DNA from 2 places in the Rothia sp. ZJ932 genome. Region 2 is predicted to be linked to the other one. Evidence: predicted binding sites of a transcription regulator. Region 2 holds the regulator's gene; the other holds the start of a gene.
What was found. Region 2 encodes HrcA, which represses chaperone genes, less so after heat shock. Its sites were predicted from a motif close to TTNGCACTCGNNNNNNNCGAGTGCNAA; they were not measured.
Positions count from the first base shown of each region.

Region 1 (16,482 bases), 470 kb from region 2:
CATGTACGTGTACGCCGTAGATGATCATCTGCCGCCCCCAGTACTGGGTGCGTTCGATAATTTTTTGGTAGCGGTCTTTATTGGCTACAGGCTGTTCGCTCCACTGCGAGAAAGGATGGGTACCCGCAGAGAAATAGGCTAGATCCAGTGGCTCTAAGACTTTCTCGAGGTCATCGGCGGCAGCACGTAGTTGGTCTTTTGTTTCTTCGGCAGTCCGGCAGACTCCGGTGACCAGCTCTACGGTATTATCCAAAAACTCACCGGTGATGTGCGCCCCGCTGTCTGTGCTGAGTAGGTGCGGCGCGTCCTGCTCAAGAGCGGTAAAAACCTCTTGGGCGCGAGAAGCCAACTCGCGGGTCTCACGATCAACCAGGGCAAGTTCCCACTCAACACCGATGGTTGATTGGGCTGAATCAGAGAAGGGGATCATATACATTCACCTTTGACGTTGGGTTCTCTGGTTTCATCGTAGTTTACTGGTGCTGGTGAACGAAAAAAATCGTGGCATTGAGGGTCTGCTATTTTGCTTTGTGTGACGGTGCGGCAGTAAATGGTAGCGGCTCAACGTAGAGGGCAAAGCGCTGTGAGTTGTTGCCGGTGCCGATGCGGGTGGCTATCAGGGTTGCGGCTTTTACTGCACCTTTCTTTTTCTTGACCCCGGCGAGAAGTTTGCTGCGCAGGGTTTCTGGCACAATATCGACCCCTCGTTTTTTGATGGTGAGGGTGGTGATGCCTTCTTCCTTGACCCATTTTTTGAGGTGTTTTTCGTGCAGGGGCAGTGTTCTTCGCACCCGGTAGCCGGTAACTAGAGGGGATTCCACCTCGTGATGTGTGGTCAGGTAGGCAATATTCGGGTCGATGAGGTGCGCGCCGAGTGCTTTAGCTAGTGGAGCCACCAGACCGGCGCGAATAACCGCCGCATCTGGTTCGTAGATAAAATCGCCCACCGGTGCAAGTGGTACCTCGTCGGCAGGTGCTTCATCGTGGTGGGCAATAATTTCACCCAGGACGCGCGGGGTTACCGGATTATCGGAGAGCGCCGTTGCCGCGCGACCTACCTCGGGGCGTGCAAGAGCGTTGAACCAAAGAATGACTTCGACCAGTGAACCTGCGTGCGTCACCCACTGAGCCTCGCACTCTGCGGGAATCTGATCGTGTGGAATACCCGGTCCCATCTTGACGCCCATGGGTATACCGCGGGCAGCTAGTTGCCGAACAAAGGAGAGTGGGGGAGAAAAGGCTTCTGCATCCCAGACTCGTTTAGAAGTGGTTCCACCCTCTACCTCGCGTCGTGCCGGGTCTAACCACAGCCCCTGAACAGCGCGTCCTTGGGTATCAGTCAGTGATTCAACATTGAGGGCTGTGATATCAGCCTGTATCACCTGGGCTGTGGGGTAGCCGCTGAGGTTGTGGGCGGTAATTTTTGCGGTTTCGGCATCAAGCTCAACAGCTGTCACCGCCAAGCCCTCACGCGCGAAAGCAAGAGAATCAGCACCTATGCCGCAGCCCAAATCGGCAACCGATTCAATACCGGCTTCAGCAAAACGACGTGCGTGAGCAGCGGCAACGGCGGCTCTGGTTGCCTGCTCTAAACCGGCGTCAGTGAGGAGTAAGTGATGGGCTAAATCACCAAACTTTGCCTGAGCTTTAGTGCGTAGCTTTGCCTGAGAGAGCAGGAAAGCTGATGTTTCGGCGTCTATCCCAGCTTTTCGTAGAGAGGTTACTGCGTGCAACGTCTGATCGGCATTGTAGGGCACCAAAGAAGCTATGAGGTCTTGGTGCTCACCTGATAGTTCGATGGCATCGGCAGATATGATGGGTAAATGATGGGGTAAAGCGCTCACACCAATAATCGTACGGTACAGGGTAGCGAATACAGTTATGCCCACAGCCATAAAGAACTGCTCCCGTCTTGACCCTGGTGCGTGGACGGTTCTAAAGTTTAGTTAGCACTTGACTGCCTACAGTGCTAATGATGGGCTGTTTCTGGCACCGCGACGACAGGCATGGTCTATCGAGCATACAGATGTGGGCAGTGCCCAAACTGTTCGTACATTTTCACCAAGGAGTAATCCCATGGCAAGCATTAAGCCTTTGGAAGACCGCATTGTTGTTCAGATCAAAGAAGCTGAGCAGACCACTGCCTCAGGTCTGGTGATCCCCGACACCGCAAAAGAGAAGCCGCAGGAAGCAACCGTTATCGCTGTTGGCCCCGGTCGCGTTGACGATAAGGGCAACCGTATTCCCGTTGACGTTGCAGAAGGCGACGTTGTCATCTTCTCAAAGTACGGTGGCACCGAAGTTAAGTACGGCGCTGAAGAGTACCTGATTCTCTCAGCACGTGACGTACTGGCTGTAGTTACCAAGTAAAGCCTTTGACCTATTTCCTTCGTGAAGGAGGCATAAGAATTCATGGCAAAGCAGCTGGAATTCAATGATGACGCCCGCAAGCATCTGCAGGCAGGCGTCGATAAGCTCGCCAATGCTGTCAAGGTAACCCTCGGCCCCCGCGGTCGTAACGTGGTTCTTGATAAGCAGTGGGGCGCTCCCATTATTACCAATGACGGTGTTTCTATCGCCCGCGAAATTGAGTTGGAGAACCCTTACGAGAATCTGGGTGCTCAGCTGGCTAAAGAGGTAGCAACCCGCACCAACGATGTCGCCGGTGATGGCACCACCACCGCAACTGTGCTGGCACAGGCGCTGGTGACTGAGGGGCTGCGTAACGTGACCTCAGGTGCCGCACCCGGTGAAATCAAGCGCGGCATTGAAACTGCTGTGAAGGCTGTATCTGCGCGTCTGCTCGAGAACGCTCGTGCGGTAGAGGGCGACGAAGTTGCCCACGTAGCGGCGATTTCTGCCCAATCACCCGAAATCGGTGAGTTGCTGGCAGAGGCCTTCTCAAAGGTTGGTCAGGACGGTGTTATCACCATCGAAGACGGCTCAACCACTGAGATCGCTCTTGAGGTCACCGAGGGTATGCAGTTCGATAAGGGCTACCTGTCACCCTCATTCGTCACTGACCCTGAGCGTGCAGAAGCTGTGCTTGAAGATAGCGCTGTTTTGATTTACCAGGGCAAAATCTCAACCGTTGCAGAGATGATGCCCGTTCTTGAGAAGGTCGTTCAGGCTAAGAAGCCTTTGACCATCATCGCTGAAGATGTTGAGGGCGAAGCTCTGTCAACCTTGGTGGTTAACAAGCTGCGCGGCAACATCAACGTGGTTGCTCTCAAAGCCCCCGGCTTTGGTGACCGCCGCAAGGCAATCATGCAGGATCTGGCGATTCTCACCGGTGCTACCGTCATTACCGGCGAACTCGGTATCTCCCTGGACGCAGTGACTATGGAACAGCTGGGCTCAGCGCGCCGTATCACTGTCACCAAGAACAACACCACCATCGTTGAAGGCGGCGGATCCTCTGAAGACGTTGCCGAGCGCGTAGACCAGCTCCGTGCTGAAATAGAACGCGTAGATTCTGAGTGGGACCGGGAGAAGCTCAAAGAGCGTCTGGCAAAGCTCGCCGGTGGCGTCGGCGTCATTAAGGTGGGCGCTGCAACCGAGGTCGAAGCTAAGGAACGAAAGCACCGCATCGAAGACGCAGTGTCATCCACCCGTGCAGCTCTTGAAGAGGGCATCGTAGCAGGTGGCGGTACCGCGCTGGTTCACGCCCTCCAAGCACTGGACGGTCTTGAGCTTTCCTCCAAGGACGCACAGACCGGCGTGGACATCGTACGTCGAGCCCTCGTGCAGCCTCTGCGCTGGATCGCTGAAAACGCAGGTCATGACGGCTACGTTGTCACCTCGAAGGTCGCTGAGATGCCACTGGGGTCAGGCTTCAACGCCAAGACCGGCGAATACGGCGACCTCATCGCAGCCGGTGTGATTGACCCCGTGAAAGTCACCCGCTCAGCTCTTGAGAACGCATCCTCTATCGCCGCGCTGGTTCTCACCACCGAAACACTGGTCGTTGAGAAACCCGCTGAAACAGAAGAGAACACTTCAAAGTAGGCTTCTACTGTTTCACCAGCGATAAGAATCCCGCCCCTTGTGTTTAGTCACAAAGGGCGGGTTTTCTATTGTCGTAGCCCACGCACTCCAGATACAGGGAGTAACCTAACACCTGTTGCTTTTTGTTCACCCACAGTTCGCGATACTCAGGTAGATGACATCACCGACCACACCTAAACCCACTGAAACAGTTTTTCGCCCCGAAATTCAAGGTCTCAGGGCGCTCGCACTGACTCTGGTTGCCGCCTACCATTTTTGGTTTGGCAAGGTTTCTGGGGGTGTGGATGTTTTCCTGCTGATTTCGGCTTTTTTGATGACGGGTTCTTTTGCTCGTAAGTTGGAGCGCGGTGAGCCTGTTTTTGTGTCTGCTATCTTGTCTTACTGGGTGCGTACCTTTACTCGTATTGTGCCGTTGGCGGCAGTGACTGTGATGCTGGTGCTGGCAGGAACCTGGATATTCTTGCCGCAGCCCCGTTGGAACGGCATTATGGATGAAGCAGTTGCTACTATTTTCTACCGCAATAACTGGTGGAATATTCAGAACCTAACGGACTATTACGCAGCTGACTCTTCTGAAGCCTCGCCGTTGCGTCATTTCTGGTCGCTATCGATGCAGGGGCAAATTTTTATTCTCTGGCCCCTGGCGTTCGCAGGATGCTGGGTGCTGGTGCGCTATCTGCGGTTGCCGGTGCGTCCTTTACTTCTCACAGTTTTCGGTATTATCTTTGCTGTTTCTCTGGCTTATTCCGTTGGACTCACCGGTTCAGATCAGCAAGCTGCTTATTTCACAACTTACGCGCGCTTGTGGGAGTTTGCTCTAGGTTCGCTTGTTGCGGTTGCCCTTCCTTTCATTTCGGCACCGCGATGGTTACGTCTGGTGATGGGCTGGGTTGGGGTTGTAGCCATCATCAGTTGCGCGCTGGTGCTTGATGTTGAGGGCAGGTTTCCCGGATTTTATGCCCTGTGGCCCACTCTTGCCGCAGCCTTCGTGATGGTTGGTGGCAACACCCACAGCGTCTTTGGCGCTGATCGTTTTCTCTCTCACCCCGCCCTTTTGTGGTTGGCTCACTATTCGTACGGGCTTTACCTGGTGCATTGGCCTCTGCTGGTGTTCTACCTCTACACCGCTAACTTAGAAAAAGCTGGTTTTCGGGCGGGCATTGCTCTCTTTGCGGTATCGCTGGGCGTCTCGTACCTGCTCACACGGCTTATTGAAACCCCTATACGGGAGTGGAGGTGGCTGAACGCTACTGCTTACCGCGGGGTGGCTTTTGTTGCTTTGGTAAGTTGCGTTGTCACCGGTGTTGTGGGCGCTTGGTCGCAGCACAACCATCGAGTAAGCGAGCAGCTACTGGCGCGAGCTGAGTTAGATAACCCGGGCGCTCAAATTTTTGACGTTACATACACCTACCGGGGAGCAGAAAACCCCGGTAACCTGCCCCTCTCCGTTCAGCGTTTTGACGACCGTCCGCTGATTGATACTCGCTGCGATATTGCCGTGAGCGAAAGCTATGGGCTTGATTCCAATAACTGCCACCAGATATACACCCCCGAGGAAGAAGCTACCCAAACTGTGATTGCCGTGGGTAATTCCCACATGGAGCAGTGGATAGATAACCTGCACGCTCTTGCCCAGCAATACCACTGGAACCTGCGTTTTTTGCAGTACAACGACTGCTACATGTTTGAACCCTCGGCTAATACCGGCGACCCTGGCTGCAACGAGTGGATTGGGCCAGCCAAGGCTTTTATTGATGGTGAGGCACCGGATGCGGTGGTGACAGTGGGCACTGTGTCAGTGCGCGAGAACGCGGGGGAGTACCTGCCGAGCGAGCTTGAGGGGTACATTCAGCATGTGCAGGCTCAGGGTATTGAGCTGGTTGCTTTGCGCGATAATCCTAGGTTCTGGGTACCTCACGCAGATTGCGAAACTCGAACAGATAGCTTGTGTGAGTATGATTCTGAGCTTGCTGCCAGCGAGAACCCTCTGCAACCGTTAGCTGAACAGTACGATAATTTCTCTACTGTTGATATGACAGATGTTATTTGCCCCGAGCAGAAATGCCCATCCACCGTGGGCAACGTGTACACCTACAGAGACGATTCGCATCTGACCAAGACTTTTACCGACTCGGCACACAGCATCTTTTCTACTAGATTGCTTGCCGCGCTGGGCATGGGGGCTTCTCACCTCTAGCGTCGTCGGTGGCAGATAGTTCAACACACCCGCTGAAGCTCAAGACAGTGCAGCTAAGGTCATGCCCCGGTATGATGAGACTAAGACTGTAATCGTGCCGGTTTTCCTGCGCGTGCCCCTTTGAAAGGTACAAGGTTCAATGACCACCCCCACAGCTCTCGCTGACGATCCCTTCGGTTTTACCGGTCTCACCTATGACGATGTTCTGTTGCTTCCTGGCAACACCGACGTGATTCCTTCTGACGCTGATACCACCACTAAGCTGTCAAAGCGCATTACCCTGAATTCTCCGATTATTTCGGCGGCGATGGACACCGTGACTGACTCAGAAATGGCGATTGCTATCGCGCGTTTGGGCGGCATGGGTGTTATCCACCGCAACCTTTCTATTGAAGATCAGGCGATGCACGTTGACCGCGTTAAGCGCAGCGAATCGGGCATGATTACCAACCCCGTGACTATCGGCCCCGATGCCACTATTGAGGAGTTTGATCAGCTGTGTGGTCACTTCCGTATCTCGGGTCTGCCTGTTGTTGATGACAAGGGCGTGCTCGTGGGTATCATTACCAACCGCGATATTCGCTACTTGACCGAAACTGATTACGAAACCACCCTCGTCCGTGACATTATGACGCGCGAAGGTCTGATTACCGGTCGTGAGGGCATGCCCAAAGAAGACGCTTTCAAGCTCTTGGCAGATAACAAGATTGAGAAACTGCCCCTGATTGATGATGAGGGTAAGCTGACCGGTCTGATTACCGTCAAAGATTTCATCAAAACTGAGCAGTACCCCCGTGCCACTAAGGACGATGAGGGGCGTCTACGTGCCGGTGCAGCGATCGGCTTCTTCGGTGATGGCTATGAGCGCGCGATGACCTTGATTGACGCTGGTGTAGATGCCTTGTTTGTGGATACCGCTAACGGCCATTCCCAGGGCGTGCTCGATATGATTGCTCACCTTAAGAAAGATCCAGCTGCTGCGCACGTTGATGTGATTGGTGGTCAGGCAGCTACCCGTGCCAGTGCCCAGGCGATTATCGACGCTGGCGCAGATGCGGTGAAGGTTGGCGTAGGTCCTGGCTCAATTTGCACCACCCGTATCATCGCAGGTGTGGGGGTGCCTCAGATTACTGCTATCAATGAGTCCGCGAAGGCAGCTATTCCCGCGGGCGTTCCCTTGATTGCGGACGGCGGTATGCAGCACTCGGGCGAAATCGGCAAGGCTTTGGTAGCCGGTGCTGATGTTGTCATGCTCGGTTCCTTGTTGGCTGGCACCGCAGAGTCACCCGGCGATTTGATTTTTGTTGATGGTAAGCAGTTTAAGGCTTATCGTGGAATGGGTTCTTTGGGTGCGATGCAGACCCGCGGTCGCAACAAATCCTTCTCGAAGGATCGCTATTTTCAAGCTGACGTTTCAAGCGAAGAAAAGCTGATTCCTGAGGGTATCGAAGGTCAGGTGCCCTATCGCGGTCCGCTGTCAGCAGTGTTGCACCAGCTAGAGGGTGGTCTGCGTCAGACCATGTTCTACGTGGGGTCACGCAATATTGAAGAACTTAAGTACAAGGGTAAGTTCGTTCGTATTACCCCTGCGGGTCTGAAAGAATCACACCCGCACGATATCATGATGACCGTCGAAGCTCCCAACTACCGCCGTTAAGGCAGTAGCCCTCACTTTGTGCGCCCGCCCGCTGCTCGTATAGGCGTGGCGGTGAGCGGGGCAGTATTGAGGTCAGAAAGGAAAACCGCGTGAGCGATATTCAAATTGGCATGTCAAAACGTGCCCGCCGCACTTACTCACTGGACGATATTGCTCTGGTGCCTAGCCGTCGTACCCGTGATGCGTCAGATGTCGATACCTCTTGGCAGATTGATGCTTTCAAATTCGACACCCCGATTTTGGGTGCTCCTATGGACTCGGTGATGTCACCGGCAACCGCTATAGCTCTGGGTGAGCTTGGCGGTTTGGGAGTGTTGAACCTGGAGGGTCTGTGGACTCGCTACGAAGACCCCCAGCCTCTGCTGGATGAGATTACAGCTATCTCCTCTGAAGATTCCACGGTGGCGACCTCTCGGATGCAGCAGATTTACGATGAGCCCATAAAGCCTGAGCTTATTAGCGCTCGTTTAGAAGAGATGCGTGATGCTGGCGTGATTGTTGCCGGTTCGCTGACCCCGCAGAACATTCAGGAACACTACGAGACCGTGCTCAAAGCCGGCGTCGATATCTTTGTTATTCGTGGCACTACCGTTTCTGCTCAGCACGTGTCGAAGAACCGCGAACCGCTAGATCTCAAGAAGTTCATTTACGAGCTCGATGTGCCGGTGATCGTTGGTGGCGTTGCGGGCTACACTCCGGCGATGCACCTGATGCGTACTGGCGCTGCGGGCGTCCTGGTTGGTTTTGGCGGCGGTTCTGCTATAACTACCCGCCGCGGCCTGGGCATTCACGCGGCGATGGCAACTGCTATTTCTGATGTTGCTGCTGCGCGTTCAGACTACTTGGATGAATCAGGCGGACGCTATGTTCATGTGATTGCTGATGGCGGTTTGGGTCGCTCAGGCGATATGGTCAAGGCTTTGGCTCTTGGCGCTGACGCTGTGATGATTGGTGCTCCCCTGGCGCGTGCTGAAGAGGCACCGGGCAAGGGCTTGTACTGGGGCAATGAGGCACACAGCCCCGAGTACCCTCGCGGCATCCGTACTCCTTTGGGCACTGTTGGTCCCCTACAAGAAGTTCTCTACGGTCCTTCTCACCACGTCGATGGTACTTCGAACATCGTGGGCGGGCTTAAGCGTGCTATGGCAACCTGCGGCTACACTGACCTGAAATCATTCCAGCGTTCAGAGGTTACGCTGACCCCGTACACCGCTTAGGGAACCTGGCTGTAAATACCCCGTTTGAAGAAAATTCCCCGCTTACTATAGTTGAGCTCTCAACAGTAGGCGGGGATTTTTTCCTTAAAAAAGCGATAGGGTAGAAAGGTGATAAAACAGGCTCTTACCCCGCGCTGGCTCGGTTTCTTGGCGTTAGTTCTTGCGCTCGTGACCGCGTTCGTCATGCTTTCTGCTTGGCAGCTCAACGCATCGATTTCTAACCGTGTGTACGCTGACCCTGATAAAGATAGGGTGCGCGCTTACACGGAGGTGATGAAAGCGAATGCTCCGTTGATTGCGCGAGAATCAGATACCGTGGTGAAGGCAACAGGTAGCTACGTGCCAGGGTCTTCGTATTTAGTAGCCAATCATTATGACGGGGATCAGCGCGGGTATTGGGTGGTGAGCCAGTTTGTGCCCGAGGACGGTCAGCAAGTTGAGCTGGCTACCTCCAGCGCTACGCGTAGCATTGCTGTTGCCCGTGCCTGGGTTGCGACGGCGGATGATGTACCTGCTGAGCCTGTAGGAAAGATTACTGTGGCAGGGCGCGTAGTACCCAATGAAGCCCCCGTACGTTCAAATTCTCTGGAGGGTGAGGGGGAGCGCGTCCTGGGGTCTGTAGCGACTGCCTACCTTAGTAATTTGTGGCAGGTGCCCCTTTACTCTTCTATTCTTACCGCTGCCACTGAGGTGCCGCAGGGCGAAGAACTTCTACTGACCGATGAGGGAACTATCGTAGCGGACGCCACGATTATAGGTGCTCACGAGAATGTCCGCCCTGTTAAACCGCACCAGGTTGAAGATGCCAGCTTCAATTGGCTCAATATCTTTTACTCTCTGGAGTGGATAGTTTTTGCAGGCTTTGCTCTTTATCTATGGTGGCGTATGCTCAAAGATTCCGTAGAGAAACAGGAAGATCCCGCCCAATATTTTGAGTACGACGGCGAATATTTCAAAGATGAAGAGAGCGGTCGCTACTATTACTGGGACCCCGCGGATCAAAAATATTATTTCTTTGATGAGGTACCAGGTGTAACAACCTCAACGTCTTTGGGTGTTTCTAACCCGCATTATCGAGCATAAAACTAGCAGAAAGTGAGCCATAGGTGGTAGCAGATCATCAAAAACCGGTTGGTCCCGTTGAACGTACCGACGGTAAAAAAGTAACTCTTGGCGAAGGCGGAGTCAGTAACGGACGCGGCGGTTTTACGGTGCGAAAGAAGTTTGGCGGTACCGAGTCGCAGATTAGGTCGGCGCTGACTTTCTATAAGTGGTGCGCTTGGATTTCGGGCACTTTCTTGTTGCTTCTGGTAGCTGAGATGATTTCTCGTTACGTTTTCGGTTATGACCTGGTAGCAGGTGCTACGGATGCTGCCACTGGCGAGACTGTCGCCTTGGGTTGGCTGAACCTTGAGACCGGTAACTTGACGGGCGGTCTGAACATCTCAACGTGGATTCTGATTATTCATGGTTGGTTCTACGTGATTTATCTGTTGTCGTGCCTGCGTCTGTGGTTGCTGATGCGCTGGGGTATTGCTCAGCTGATTGTGATGGCTCTGGGCGGTGTGGTGCCCTTCCTCTCTTTCATCGTGGAGAAAAAGATTCACCAGGAAACTCTTGCCTTAGTGGAAGCTAATCCGCAGGCGCTTAAACGCTACTAGGAGCCTCGACTCCTGGTAGCTTGCGGTTACTGCATCTTGTGGTGTTGTAGCTTAGAATTGTTTTATCCATGTTTGAGCGGTTGTAACGCTTGAACGCAACTCATTGACACTAAGGCAAAACAAGTGACCAACGCAGAAAATACCGTTGAGCTCAAAGAGCGCCCGGTACTTGTTGTTGACTACGGTGCACAGTACGCGCAGCTGATTGCTCGCCGCGTCCGTGAAGCCGGAGTTTACTCCGAAATCGTTCCTCACACCATGTCTACCGAGAAGATGCTGGCTAAAAACCCGGCTGCTGTGATTCTCTCGGGTGGCCCCTCATCGGTTTATGCTGAGGGCGCTCCTTCTGGTGATATTGCTCTGTTTGAGGCAGGTATTCCTGTCTTCGGCATTTGCTACGGGTTTCAGGTGATGGCTCATACTTTGGGCGGCACCGTTGCACAGACTGGTTTGAGTGAGTTTGGCGCAACTGATGCGACTTTGTGCGCTGCCGATTCGTCGTTCTTGACGGGTACCCCGCAGACTCAGAACGTGTGGATGTCACACGGTGACTCTGTAACTGAGGCACCTGAAGGCTTCACCGTGTTGGCACAGACCCCCGGTGCTCAGGTTGCGGCGTTCGTTAATACCGAGCGTAAGTTCGGTGGCGTGCAGTGGCACCCTGAGGTGAAGCACTCTGATTACGGTCAGGTTGCTTTAGAGAACTTCTTGTTCAACGTGGCTGGTTTGGAGAAGTCCTGGTCAACGGGCAACATCATTGAGGAACAGGTCGCGAAGATTCGCGAGCAGGTTGGTAGTGACCGCGTTATTTGTGCTCTTTCGGGCGGCGTTGATTCTTCTGTTGCTGCTGCGCTGGTTCATAAGGCTGTGGGTGATCAGCTGACCTGCTTCTTCATTGATCATGGTTTGTTGCGTGAGGGTGAACGTGAGCAGGTTGAGAATGATTACGCATCGACTATGGGCATTAAGATTGTGACCATTGATGAGTCGGAGCGTTTCTTGGACGCTTTGGCTGGCACCACTGATCCTGAGACTAAGCGTAAGGCGATTGGTCGCGAGTTTATTCGTTCTTTTGAGTCTGCTCAACGCAAGCTGATTGAGGAGGCTTCAGAGGACGGCGGCGATATTAAGTTCTTGGTTCAGGGTACTTTGTACCCGGATGTTGTTGAGTCGGGTGGCGGTGAGGGCGCCGCTAATATCAAGTCTCACCACAATGTGGGTGGTTTGCCTGAGGATATGACTTTTGAGCTGGTGGAGCCGTTGCGTACCCTTTTCAAGGATGAGGTGCGTGCGATTGGTCGTGAGCTTGGTGTGCCTGAGAAGATTGTGGCGCGTCAGCCGTTCCCTGGCCCCGGTTTGGGTATTCGCATTATTGGTGAGGTGACTCGTGAGCGCCTTGATATTTTGCGTGCGGCGGATGCGGTTGCTCGTGAGGAGCTGACTGCTGCTGGCTTGGATGAAGAGATTTGGCAGTGCCCTGTGGTGTTGTTGGCTGATGTTCGTTCGGTGGGTGTGCAGGGTGATGGTCGTACGTATGGTCATCCGATTGTGTTGCGTCCGGTGTCGTCTGAGGATGCGATGACGGCGGACTGGACGCGTATGCCGTACGATGTGCTGGCGAAGATTTCGAATCGTATTACGAATGAGGTTCGTGAAGTTAACCGTGTGGTTTTGGATGTGACGTCGAAGCCGCCGGGAACGATTGAATGGGAATAAAAGCAATTTTCGGCCAGTGGCCGAAACAAAAATTGCTTTTATTGATGCCGAGCACAGCGAAGCGGCGAGGCTAGAAGGGGGTCGGCGTGAGCCGACTCCTTTTGTTTTGTTCAGTTTTTCTGATTCTGTCGGTCTAGTTATCTATTGGTGACCGCCAAAAGTAATGCTGACCGCTAGATGTACGGTCAGCATTACTTTTGGCGGTCACCCCCTACTTCTGATGGTCACTTCTGAGTAGGGGAAAACCGTAAGGCCTCGCTCCTAGTGAAGGGGCGAGGCCTTTGGCATCCTTTTTATGAGTGTCTTCTCATACATTCACACCGGATGGTTGCTTTACGGTAGTCATGGGGATTTCACCGTAAAGCTGCTCGTGGTACGAGTTAGGGAAGTCCCCTACTACGAGTCATCTTATTTTAGGTGGTTTTTGCGGGTTTACCAAGGTTTTTGCGCGTAATGGTGGTTGTTAGTTGCTAAGGACTTTATAAACCTTCGCCTCATAGGGGCGCAGCGTTTGGTGGGCATCATCTGAGTAGTTGCTGATGACCAGCTGGGGGTTGTGCGCTGCGAGCTCGTAGGTTCGCTCTTGTTCCTGGTCGGTGAAGTTAGCGATAATAAGTAGCTTTTCGCCGTTGTCCGCGTGACGTTCGTAGGCGTAGACATCGGCGTCCTCTGTATCGAGGGGGACGAAGGTGCCGTAGACCATATGCTCTTTGAGTTCACCGCGGCGGAGCTTGATGAGCTGCTGATAGTAAGCAAAGACCGAGTTTTCGCGGTCTTGGGCATCGGCTGCGTTGACAGTGGGGTAGTTATCGTTAAGACCGATCCAGGGCTCAATGGTGGAAAATCCTGCGTATTCTGTTGAATCCCACTGAACAGGTGTGCGTGCGTTATCGCGTCCCTTGGCGTAGATAAGTTCCATGGCTTGCTCGTGAGTGAGAGTGCCCTGCTCGGTCACCATGTCGTGGTAGAAGTTGATAGAATCAAGGTCTTTGTAGTCCTCGATGCTATCGAACTGTACATTGGTCATGCCGATTTCTTCGCCCTGGTAAATGTAGGGGGTGCCCTGCATGAAGTGAAGGACGGTGGCAAGCATCTTGGCGGAGAGCTCACGGTATTCTTCGGCATCGTTGCCGAAGCGGGAAACAACGCGGGGCTGGTCATGATTGTTCCAGTAGAGCGAACCCCACGCTTTGCCTGCGAGCTCAGTTTGCCATGAATTGAGAATTTCTTTGAGCTCGCGCAGATCGAATTTTTGTAGGGACCATTTGCCCATGCCAGCTTCGGGGTCTGAGTCTACGCCCATGTGCTCGAAGTGGAAGATCATGTGCAGCTCATCAGATTCGAAACCTGCGTACTGGATGGCTTCGGCGGGTGGGGTTGCACTCATCTCGCCAACAGTCATGCAGTCATAGTGCGAGAAGGCTTCGCGGTTCATTTCGTGCATCCATTCGTGTACCCTGGTACCGTTTTCGATCACAAAGGGAATGGACGAGCTGTGCTTGGCGGGGTCTACGGAGGGGTCATCGGGTAGACCCTCGGGCTTGGAGATGATGTTGATGGCGTCCAGGCGGAATCCGTCGATGCCCTTATCTAACCACCAGCGGGTCATCTCGTAGATAGCTTCGCGTACCTTTGGGTTCTCCCAGTTGAGGTCTGGCTGCTTTTTGGAGAACATGTGCAGGTACCACTGGTCGGTGGTTTCATCGTATTCCCAGGCTCGTCCGCCGAATTCTGAGCCCCAGTTATTGGGAGGCAGCGGATTACCGTTCTCATCGGTGCCTGAAGAATCGCGCCAGTAGTAGAAATCGCGGTAGGGGTTGTCTTTGGATGAACGGGACTGCACAAACCATTCGTGTTCGTCTGAGGTGTGGTTGGCAACCATGTCCATGAGGATCTTAATGCCGTTGTCATGAGCGGTGGTGAGCAAGCGATCGAAGTCGTTCATGGTGCCGAATTCGGTCATGATGGCGTGGTAGTCGCTGATATCGTAGCCCATATCGTCGTTCGGTGAGCCGAAAACGGGGGAGAGCCAAATGACGTTGATGCCGAGTTCCGCGAGGTAAGGAATGCGGGAGGTGATGCCGGGGATATCACCGATGCCATCGCCATTTGAATCCTGGAATGAGCGGGGCCAGATTTGGTAGACGACTGCTTCTTTCCACCACTGTTTACCTGCGTTTGAAGTGTGAGCCACGGGGTCTTCCTTTCGAAGAAGAGAGTAAGAGCTAAAAGCAGAAAATAAGAAGTCTCCGGGGCAGGGTCTCATACACTGCCCCGGAGATGAAGGTAGGGTTTATGCCTTGAACGCGAACACTACGGATTCGTAGGGACGCAAGGTGTTGCCGGCGGGAGCGTCCTCGTAGTTGCTGATCAGTAGTTGGGTCTCGGTGAGGTCGTAACCGTAGTCGCGTTCGAGTTCTGCATCGGTAAAGTTGCTGATAACGAGCAGTACCTGCCCCTCAGATTCACCCTGACCGTAACGAAGGTAGGCGTAAACCTGGTTGTCATCAGCATCAAGTAGCTTGTAAGTGCCATTGACCACGATGGGGTGCGCGTGGCGCAGCTCGATGAGTTTCTTGTAGTGGTAGAACACCGAGTTCTCATCTGCCAACGCTTCTTTGGCGTTGATTTCGGTGTAGCGCGGATTGAGCTTGAGCCAGGGGCTGCCAGTGGTGAACCCGGCGTTCTCGGTGGTATCCCACTGCATGGGAGTACGGGCATTATCTCGCCCTGATGCCGAGATATAACGCATCATATCGTCGTGGCTAACAGCGCCCGACCCCACGAGTTTTTCGTAGGAGTCGTGGATTTCAAGGTCGTTGTAGTCCTTGATGTCATCAAAGAAAACATTGGTCATGCCCAGCTCTTCACCCTGGTAGATGTAGGGGGTGCCCTGCATAAAGTGCAAGGTAGTACCCAACATCTTTGCCGAGCGGACGCGGTGCTCGGGGGAATCGCTACCGAATCGAGAGACAGCGCGGGGCTGGTCGTGGTTGTTCCAGTACAGGGCGTTCCAGGCTTTGCCCGAAAGGTCGTCCTGCCACTTGGAGAGGATGCGTTTGAGATCCACCAGCTCAAAGCGGGTGTCATTCCACTTGCCCAGTTTCGCATCGGGGTTGGAGTCTACGCCCATATGCTCGAACTGAAAGAGGGTCTGCAACTCGTCGCGGTCAAAACCGGTGTAGAGCAGACCGTCGGCGGTGGTAACGAAAGGAGTCTCACCGACAGTGATAATGGGGTAGTGGCTCAGTACCTCACGGTACATTTCGTTGAGGAATTCGTGGACGCGCGGACCGTTAGCAGCCATCACCAGCGAGTCTGTTTTAGCACCAGCGGCTACCGCCGGATCATCAGGGTATGACTGGTCTTTGGAGATGAGGTTAATGACGTCCATACGGAAGCCCGCCACACCCTTATCGAGCCAGAAACGCATAAGATCGTAGACTTCTTCGCGTACCTTGGGGTTCTCCCAGTTCAGATCGGGCTGCTTCTTGGAGAAAAGATGTAGGTAGAACTGCTCGGTGGTTTCGTCCCATTCCCAAGCTGAAGGGGAGAAAGCTGCAACCCAGTTAGTGGGCGGAATCGGGGTGCCATCTTCTTCGAAACCAACCGCGTCCTTCCAGATGTAGTAGTCGCGGTAGGGGTTGTCTTTTGATGAACGGGACTGCACAAACCATTCGTGTTCGTCTGAGGTGTGGTTGACTACCAGATCCATTACGATTTTGATGTTGTGCTCGGTGGCTACCTTCAGCATCTCATCAAAGTCTGCCATGGTGCCGAACTCATCCATAATGTCGCGGTAATCCGAAATATCGTAGCCGTTATCATCATTGGGGGATTTGTAGACGGGTGAGAGCCAGATAGCATCAATGCCGAGGTTGGCTAAGTAAGGCATGCGGGTGGTGATACCGGGGATGTCGCCGACGCCGTCACCGTTAGAATCCTGAAAAGAACGAGGGTAGATCTGGTAGATAACAGGTTCTTGCCACCACTGAGTTGATACAGACACGGTATTTCGCTTTCTCT
Region 1 covers NZ_CP070480.1:676,726-693,207, forward strand. Annotated here, with positions in the region: gene JR346_RS03135 (glutamate--cysteine ligase) at 1-430, opposite strand, end outside; gene JR346_RS03140 (class I SAM-dependent methyltransferase) at 519-1,895, opposite strand; gene groES (co-chaperone GroES) at 2,077-2,370, shown strand; gene groL (chaperonin GroEL) at 2,413-4,008, shown strand; gene JR346_RS03155 (acyltransferase family protein) at 4,163-6,205, shown strand; gene guaB (IMP dehydrogenase) at 6,345-7,862, shown strand; gene JR346_RS03165 (GuaB3 family IMP dehydrogenase-related protein) at 7,952-9,079, shown strand; gene JR346_RS03170 (SURF1 family protein) at 9,188-10,162, shown strand; gene JR346_RS03175 (DUF3817 domain-containing protein) at 10,186-10,740, shown strand; gene guaA (glutamine-hydrolyzing GMP synthase) at 10,864-12,456, shown strand; gene JR346_RS03185 (alpha-glucosidase) at 12,920-14,722, opposite strand; gene JR346_RS03190 (alpha-glucosidase) at 14,750-16,465, opposite strand.
Region 1: the regulator HrcA is predicted to act here: its motif matches at 1,947-1,973, upstream of groES (co-chaperone GroES).

Region 2 (8,600 bases):
GCAGAAGAGTTAGCGAATTTGATTGGTGTTGAGCCTGAGGACGTATTGCGTGTTTCGGGTAAAACTGGTGAGGGCGTCACTGAGCTGCTTGACCGCATCGTTGATTTGCTGCCTGCCCCTCAAGGTAAAGAGGACGCACCTGCCCGAGCGATGATTTTTGACTCTGTTTATGACTCTTACCGCGGCGTAGTGACTTATGTTCGTGTGGTTGATGGCAGTTTGAAGCCTCGCCAGCGCATCAAGATGATGTCTACGGGTGCTGAGCACGATTTGTTGGAAATCGGTGTGATTTCGCCTGAGCCTGTGCCGACTAAGGGTCTTGGCGTGGGCGAGGTTGGTTACTTGATTACCGGTGTGAAGGATGTTCGCCAGTCGCGTGTGGGTGATACTGTCACCTCTGCTCAAAACGGTGCTGAAGAGTCTCTCGGTGGTTATGAGGATCCCAAGCCGATGGTGTTCTCAGGCTTGTTCCCGATTGATGGCTCTGATTACCCCGTGTTGCGTGATGCCCTTGATAAGCTCAAGCTCAATGACGCGGCTCTGGTTTATGAACCTGAGACTTCGGCGGCTTTGGGCTTCGGTTTCCGTGTTGGTTTCTTGGGTCTTTTGCACCTTGAGATTGTGCGTGAGCGCCTGGAGCGCGAGTTCAACCTTGACCTGATCTCCACCGCACCCAACGTTATTTACGATGTGGTTGCTGAAGACGGTACCGCTCAGCGCGTGACCAACCCCAGTGAGTTCCCTGAGGGTAAAATCGCGACCATCAAAGAACCGATGGTTGCTACCACTATTATTGCCCCCAACGAGTTCGTGGGTGCGATTATGGAGCTGTGCCAGCAGCGTCGCGGCACGATGGGTGGTATGGACTACCTTTCGCAGGAACGCGTGGAGCTGCGTTACCGCCTGCCTCTGGCTGAAATCGTTTTTGATTTCTTCGACCAGCTCAAGTCTAAGACCCGCGGCTATGCGTCCTTGGACTGGAAGCTCGATGGCGAAGAAGAATCAGATTTGGTCAAGGTCGATATTCTCTTGCAGGGCGAAAAGGTGGATGCATTTAGCGCCATCACCCACAAGGACAAGGCTTATTCTTACGGCGTGATGATGACTGCCAAGCTGCGCGAGCTGATTCCTCGCCAGCAGTTTGAGGTGCCCATTCAGGCAGCTATTGGCTCACGTATTATTGCCCGTGAGAACATTCGCGCTATCCGCAAGGACGTTCTGTCGAAGTGCTACGGCGGCGATATTTCGCGTAAGCGTAAGCTGCTGGAAAAGCAGAAGGAAGGTAAGAAACGCATGAAGATGGTGGGACGCGTGGAGGTGCCTCAGGAGGCATTCATTGCTGCTTTATCATCTGGCGAAGAGTCAAAGGACAAGTCGAAGAAGTGACCCCTGCTCAGCCTTTGGGCATGCCTGCTCCGCTTGATGGAATGGTTCCACAGGAATCTGCTATCGGTGCGGAGCAGCGCACGTTAAGTCTCTATGTTCACGTTCCTTTTTGTTCGGTGCGCTGTGGGTACTGTGATTTCAATACCTACGCCACTGACGATTTCGGTAATGGTGTGGGGTTAGAAACCTATGCTCAGGACGCGTGTGCCGAGTTGGACTTTGCGCAGCAGGTGATGCGCTCCTCCGCCCTACCTGAGCGGAAGCTGCACACTGTTTTCTTTGGTGGTGGTACGCCAACCAAATTACCGGCTACAGACCTGGTGAAAATCTTGCAGCGCGCTGTTGAGCTTTTTGGTCTTGAAGAGGGCGCTGAGGTTACGACCGAAGCCAACCCTGATTCTGTGACTGCTGAAGACCTACAGATTTTAGCTGCCGGTGGGTTTACCAGAGTTTCATTTGGTATGCAGTCGGCGGTGCCGGAGGTTTTGCAGGTGCTTGATCGCACCCACACCCCAGCGAATGTTCCCAAGGTGGTGCAGTGGGCTAAAGATGCCGGTCTGCAGGTCTCTGTTGATCTTATTTACGGCACGCCGGGGGAGAGTCTGGAACAGTGGGAGAAGTCTGTCAAAGCCGCTATTTCTTACGCGCCCGATCATATTTCTGCCTACTCACTGATTGTTGAAGACGGAACCAAGCTCGCGGCACAGATTCGTCGTGGGGAGTATGAGATGCCCGACGATGATCTGATGGCAGATATGTACTTGCTGGCAGAGAAACATCTCACCGCTGCTGGCTACAGCTGGTACGAGGTATCGAACTATGCTTCATCGCGGGAAACCCGCAGTACCCACAACTTTGCCTACTGGAAGAACCAGGATTGGTGGGGTGTTGGGCCCGGTGCTCATTCACATCTGAATGGCACCCGATGGTGGAATGTTAAGCACCCCGTGGCTTACTCCGGTAAGGTCTGCCTCGGGCAGTCCCCGGCGGCAGCCCGTGAAGTTCTCGGAGAAAAGACCAAGAACTTTGAGGACATCATGCTCATGGTGCGAACCATTGAGGGGTATTCAATTAACAAACTACAGCAGGTACACGGGCAGGCTCTGGACGCTAAACTTCAGTGGTTGCTGAACCAAGACTTAGTTGAGCCTGAAGCCTTGAAAAACGGACGCCTTGTTCTCACCCTCAATGGCAGACTGCTGGGCGATGCTGTTACTCGTGAGTTGCTCCCCGAACTATAAACAGTTCTTTTAATCAAGAAACCGCCTCTCTTCATGAAATGAAGAGAGGCGGTTTATCTATGAAAACTTGTTGGTGAAACAGATAACCCTAGCGACGAACACGAATCACATCGAAGAGGCGGGTGTTCAGTGGGTACTGGTAGGGGTTGCCGCGGTTAACACGAATACCTGCATAGAGCGACATACTCGCCAGTATAACCCACACTAGCGCTGCTACCAAACCGAAAATCCATCCAATGCCGGGAAGGCTTGATAAGAAGAATGATGCCAACGCAATAATGGTAGGCAGCAGAGTGAAGTTCAATGCCTCGCGGGCTTCCTGCTGGGCGAAAGGCGCGCGTCCTTTGTACAGGTAGTAGATAACTGCTGAGGGAATACAACCCAGTACACCACCAAAATGGGCGAGCGTCGCTATATTTCTGTCTTCAGCAACGCTCAGTTTGCCGGCAGCTGCTGCGGTGCCATTAAACTGCGATTCGGCGGGAACCTGTGAGGTTGTTTTCAAGGATGTACTCGTTTTCATAAAAGGGTAAAGATCAAGCAGGGTGAAGCTCTGTTAGTGTCACCACAACAGGCTACGGGGTTCTTGAATATTTTAGATACTGAGCGGTAACGGGCGCAGTTTCAAACCCCACATTTACGGTAAATCTTCGAAAGATTTATATCACACTTTCTTCACATCGTCGGTGAGAAAATCAATGAGGGATTCTACCGGTCCCAAAATACTGGGTTCTAAATCAGCGTACGAATTAACTTTTGAGAGCATGAACTTCCAGGCGTGAGCGATGTCTTCCTGCGAATCGTGGGGGAGCCCTAACCGTTTGAGCATGCCCTTTTTCCATTCTTCGCTGCGGGGCACGGTGGGCCAGCGGCTTAATCCCAGCGCCTGGGGTTTGATAGCCTGCCAGACATCAACAAAGGGGTGACCAACAATTTCCACGTTACCGCGGGCACCGGGAACGGCGAGCGCTTCGGTAGCGATGCGACTTTCTTTGGTTCCGCTGATGAGGTGATCCACCAAAATACCGAGTTTACGCTGCGGCCCCGGTGCGAAACTCCTCATAGCAGCGGCAAGGTCATCAACACCGTGCAGGGGCTCTACGACAATGCCCTCCACACGTAGGTCGTGACCCCAGACTTTCTCAATCAATTCTGCATCGTGGGTACCTTCAACCCACAGACGGGACGCGCGCGCCACCTTCGCAGGCGCATTGGCAACCTCAAAGGAGCCCGAACGGGAAATCTTACGCACTGGGGCTTGTTTTTTACTCCTGGGTGCAACCACCGTGACAGGCTGCCCTTCTAGAAGAAAACCGGCGCCCAACGGGAACTTTTTAACCCGCCCGGCAGCGTCCTCTAGACCGAACACCTGCATGCCTCCGATAGTCTCAAAAGAGACAACGACCCCTACCCAGCCGCTCTCAACATCCTCTAGAAGAAGCCTAGGCGCTAGGTAGAGGGCGCGGGATGCCGTACCACGGTGTTGTTGAGATAAAGCACCCAAATCTCGGGCACCCCAGGGCTGGCTCATAGTGTCTCCTTGGTGGTTAGCGCACGTATCTACATCAGTATTCTACGCGCTACCCTTGAGCCTTGAGCGTACGAACTGGAGCGCACTACCTCTACAGTATTAGAGTTGGTGTTAGCACTGGGCACCTAAGAGTGCTAATTTTTATCGGACTGCTGCGTAGAGAAGGGAGGATGCCCCGCATGAACCGTGAACGACATTTTCAGGTTTTACAAGCAATTATTGAGGACTACGTTCATTCGCGTGAGCCGGTTGGCTCCAAAGCCCTCATTGAGCGTCATAGTCTTGGTGTTTCAAGTGCAACTGTTCGTAACGATATGGCTCATCTTGAAGAGCAGGGGCTGATTAGTGCACCTCACGCTAGCGCCGGCAGAATCCCTACCAACGATGGCTACCGTCTTTTCGTCGACAAAATAGCCGGAGTTAGACCCCTCAACGAACCCCAGCGTCGAGCCATAGCCCAGTTTCTCGACGGGGCGACCGACATTGACCAGCTGATGGATCGAACCGTCAGGTTGCTCTCGCAACTCACCCGGCAGGTAGCTGTGATTCAGCACCCAGTAGAGGAATCGCTCACCATTAGGCATATCGACGTTATTGAGGTGGCTGATAGACAGCTCATGGTCTTGGTGGTGCTCAGCAACGCAGAAGTTCTGCAGAGGGTCTTGACGTTTGACGCAACTGACCACAATGGGCAGAGCCAACGGCAGCACATTAATAGCGCCGCAATCGCAGCTCTCTTACGTAGCACCTACCTCGGGCAACCCCTGGAACAACTAGGACGTGTCTGCCCGGCGAGCACAGGAGAAACTTCATACCCCGTCGCCCTCAACGACGCTCTACAACAGCTTGCAGATGAAGCGAAACCTCACCGTATGACTTTTGCCGGGACTTCTTACCTCGCCCAATCAACCCAAGATTTTCCTCACAGCATCGCCCCGATTCTCGATGCTCTAGAGGAACAAGTAGTAGTCTTAAGGTTGTTAGAGGAACTTTCCCACGATCAACGGGGATTTTCAGTTAAAATCGGTGCAGAAAGTCAGCTTGACCCACTCACCGACGCCGCCGTGGTAGCAACAGGTTACGGCTTTAACAACACCGCGAAAATAGGTATCGTGGGGCCCATTCGCATGGACTACCCCGGCAATATCACTCTGGTACGAGCGGTAGCATCTTACCTTTCCAAAACTTTGAACCACTAACTCCCACATTTTTTCTAAAAATACACAGCGATCTACAGAAAGAGAATATTTAGTGAGCAGCCATTACGACACCCTCGGCGTTTCACGCGATGCCACCGCTGAAGAGATTAAGAAGGCATACCGCACGAAAGCTCGCAAGCTGCACCCCGATATCAACCCTGGCGAAGAGGCAGCTGAAGAGTTCAAGAGGGTATCGCACGCCTATGAGGTTCTTTCTGACCCGCAGAAGCGCGATATCTATGATCGTACGGGCAACGAAAACGGCAACGCCCAGGGCTTTGGCGGCGGTGGCGGTTTCAGTGGCTTCGGTGGATTTGAAGATATTTTCAACACCTTCTTCAGCCAGCAGCCCCAGGGCCCGGCAAGCCGTACCCGCCAGGGTCAGGATGCGCTGATTAACGTCCGTATTGATTTACGTGAAGCTGTTTTCGGCATCAATAAAGAAATCACCGTTGATACAGCTGTGGTGTGTTCTCACTGTGCGGGTGAAGGAGCTGAGCCCGGTACCCACCCCGAAACTTGTGATACCTGTGCCGGTCAGGGGTACATGCAGCGTCAGGTGCAGTCAATCTTGGGTACCGTTGTTCAGCCGGTGCAGTGCCCCAGCTGTAACGGTTACGGCACCGTTATCAAGACCCCCTGTAACGAGTGCTACGGTGAGGGACGCGTGCGCGAGCGCAAGCCGCTCACTATTAAAATTCCTGCGGGTGTAGCAGACGGTACTCGTATTCGCCTAGCTGGTCAGGGTGAAGCGGGTGTGGCAGGTGGTCCTAACGGTGACCTGTACGTTGAGTTGCACGTCAACCAGGATTCAACTTTCACCCGTGAGGGCGATGATTTGCACGCCACTATGGTTATTTCGATGGCGGCAGCAGCTTTGGGTACCACTATCACCCTTGAGACCTATGATGGTCCGCAGGAAATTTTGGTTAAGCCCGGCACTCAGTCAGGTGATGTTGTCACCCTCAAGGAATTGGGCGTGAACCGTTTACGTGCGGGCGGACGCGGTAACCTCCGCGTACACCTTGAAGTTCGGATTCCCACTGACCTCACCGACCACCAGCGCGATTTGTTGCAGCAGTTCGCAGCATCGCGTAATGAAGACTTGGCAGTGAGTGAAACCGTTGAGCAGAAGCACAATAGCGGCTTCTTCTCGCGCTTCAAAGAACGCTTTCAGTAGGAGTACACCAAAATGACCGCACCCATTTTCTACCCCGATGACCTCGATGTGGGCGAGTTAGCGGTGGGCGATACCGTCACGCTGACCGGGGACGAGGGGCACCACGCTAAAAACGTCAAGCGATTGAGCGTGGGTGAAGCTATTGATATAGCTGATGGGTGCGGTACCCGCTTGGTGGGGGAAGTAGCGCAGGTTATTCCAGAAGGGCTAGCTGTTCGCATTAGGGCGATCACGCAGGAGGCTAAGGCAACTGGCATCTATCTGGTGCAAGCACTCGCCAAAAACGATCGCGATTTAATGGCGATTGAGATGGCTACAGAGCTAGGTGCGGTGGGTATCGTGCCCTGGTCAGCTGACCGCTCCATTGTGCGCTGGAAGGGTGAACGCGCGTCCAAGTCCTACGCCAAATGGCAGAAAACTGTTCAAGCGGCAGCTAAGCAGTCTCGGCGGGCACTGATTCCCACTGTCTATGACTTGCACTCGTCCAAGCAGCTTGCCCAGATGGTTGCCGAGGTTACCTCTGAGGGTGCTGCTGTGTTCATCCTTCACGAACAGGGCAATCAGCGTCTTACTGACCACCTGCGCGTTCTAGACGTCGCGCAGGTACCCGAGGTTTATGTGGTGGTCGGCCCTGAAGGTGGTATCAGCGATGCCGAGGTGGACGCGCTAGTGGCGGCAGGGGCCTCTGTCGGATTATTGGGAACAGAGGTTCTGCGTAGCTCAACCGCGGGAGCCGCTGCTCTCTCTGCACTGAATCTGTGGAGCAAAGCCTGGTAACCAAAAGTTCTTTTAAAAAACGTGAGGAGGGTGGGTGCTCACCCCGCCCTAGATATAACCTGAAAAATAACAGTCACTTTCAACCCTCTAAGGAGTTCGACTGCCAGCTGTCTACCGCTGGCGTCTTGACATATGACTACACCAACAACAGATACCTACCGTCCCATCAATGTGGCTCGTACTTTCACCTTCTCATCACGCAGTGAAATGGTGACGGTCTTGGGTGCGCACGATTCATCGCTGAAACTCATTGAGCAGCAGTTCCCGGGTATCACCATCAGACCCAAAGACCTCGATATTGTGGTTACCGGCCCAGCTGCCCTCGTAGCTACTACCGTCCGTTTGCTTTCTGAACTGCGCGTGCTAGCAAGTAGTGGCACCATCATCTCCCCGGACGTTATTCAGCGCATGCTGACTATGCTCGCTGCTGAAATGGCGAACCCTGCCTCAGCGATGAGCCAGAATATTCTGAGTTCGCGTGGTAAAAGCATCCGCCCTAAAACGGTCAATCAGAAAACCTACGTTGATGCTATTGACGCCAACACCGTAGTTTTCGGCATCGGTCCGGCTGGTACCGGTAAAACCTACCTAGCGATGGCAAAGGCTGTTCAGGCATTGCAAGCGAAAGAAGTCAATCGTATTATCCTCACGCGACCGGCTGTTGAAGCTGGCGAGCGCCTGGGCTTTTTGCCCGGTACTTTGAACGACAAGATTGACCCTTACTTGCGTCCGCTCTACGATGCTTTGCACGACATGATGGATCCTGAGTCTATTCCGCGTTTGATGGAGGCAGGCACTATTGAGGTTGCTCCGCTTGCTTACATGCGCGGTCGTACGCTCAATGACGCCTTCATTATTCTCGATGAGGCTCAGAATACTACCGTGGAGCAGATGAAGATGTTCCTAACCCGTTTGGGCTTTGGCTCCAAGATGGTTATTACCGGTGACGTGACGCAGATTGATTTGCCCAATGGGCAGGCATCCGGTCTTAAGCAGGTACGTGAAATCCTGAAGAATGTAGATGATATTCACTTCTCAATTCTCGAATCTGTTGATGTAGTGCGCCACAATTTGGTCTCGGACATTGTGACTGCTTACGACCAGTGGGATGAAGATAAAACCGCAATGGAACGCAAGCGTAACCGCAAGGTCAAGCGGGCAACTATCGAAGCGGCGGCTGAGAAGTTGCTTGAGCGTTCAGGCATTGACGGTAAAGACGAAAAGCCCCGTGGGGAGTAGCGAACGTGGCAGTTGAATTTGATATCGAAGAACCCGGCGATAACGCA
Region 2 covers NZ_CP070480.1:1,149,352-1,157,951, forward strand. Annotated here, with positions in the region: gene lepA (translation elongation factor 4) at 1-1,386, shown strand, start outside; gene hemW (radical SAM family heme chaperone HemW) at 1,383-2,627, shown strand; gene JR346_RS05320 (DUF4870 domain-containing protein) at 2,716-3,132, opposite strand; gene JR346_RS05325 (DUF3097 family protein) at 3,292-4,158, opposite strand; gene hrcA (heat-inducible transcriptional repressor HrcA) at 4,338-5,357, shown strand; gene dnaJ (molecular chaperone DnaJ) at 5,410-6,537, shown strand; gene JR346_RS05340 (16S rRNA (uracil(1498)-N(3))-methyltransferase) at 6,550-7,314, shown strand; gene JR346_RS05345 (PhoH family protein) at 7,447-8,553, shown strand; gene ybeY (rRNA maturation RNase YbeY) at 8,559-8,600, shown strand, end outside.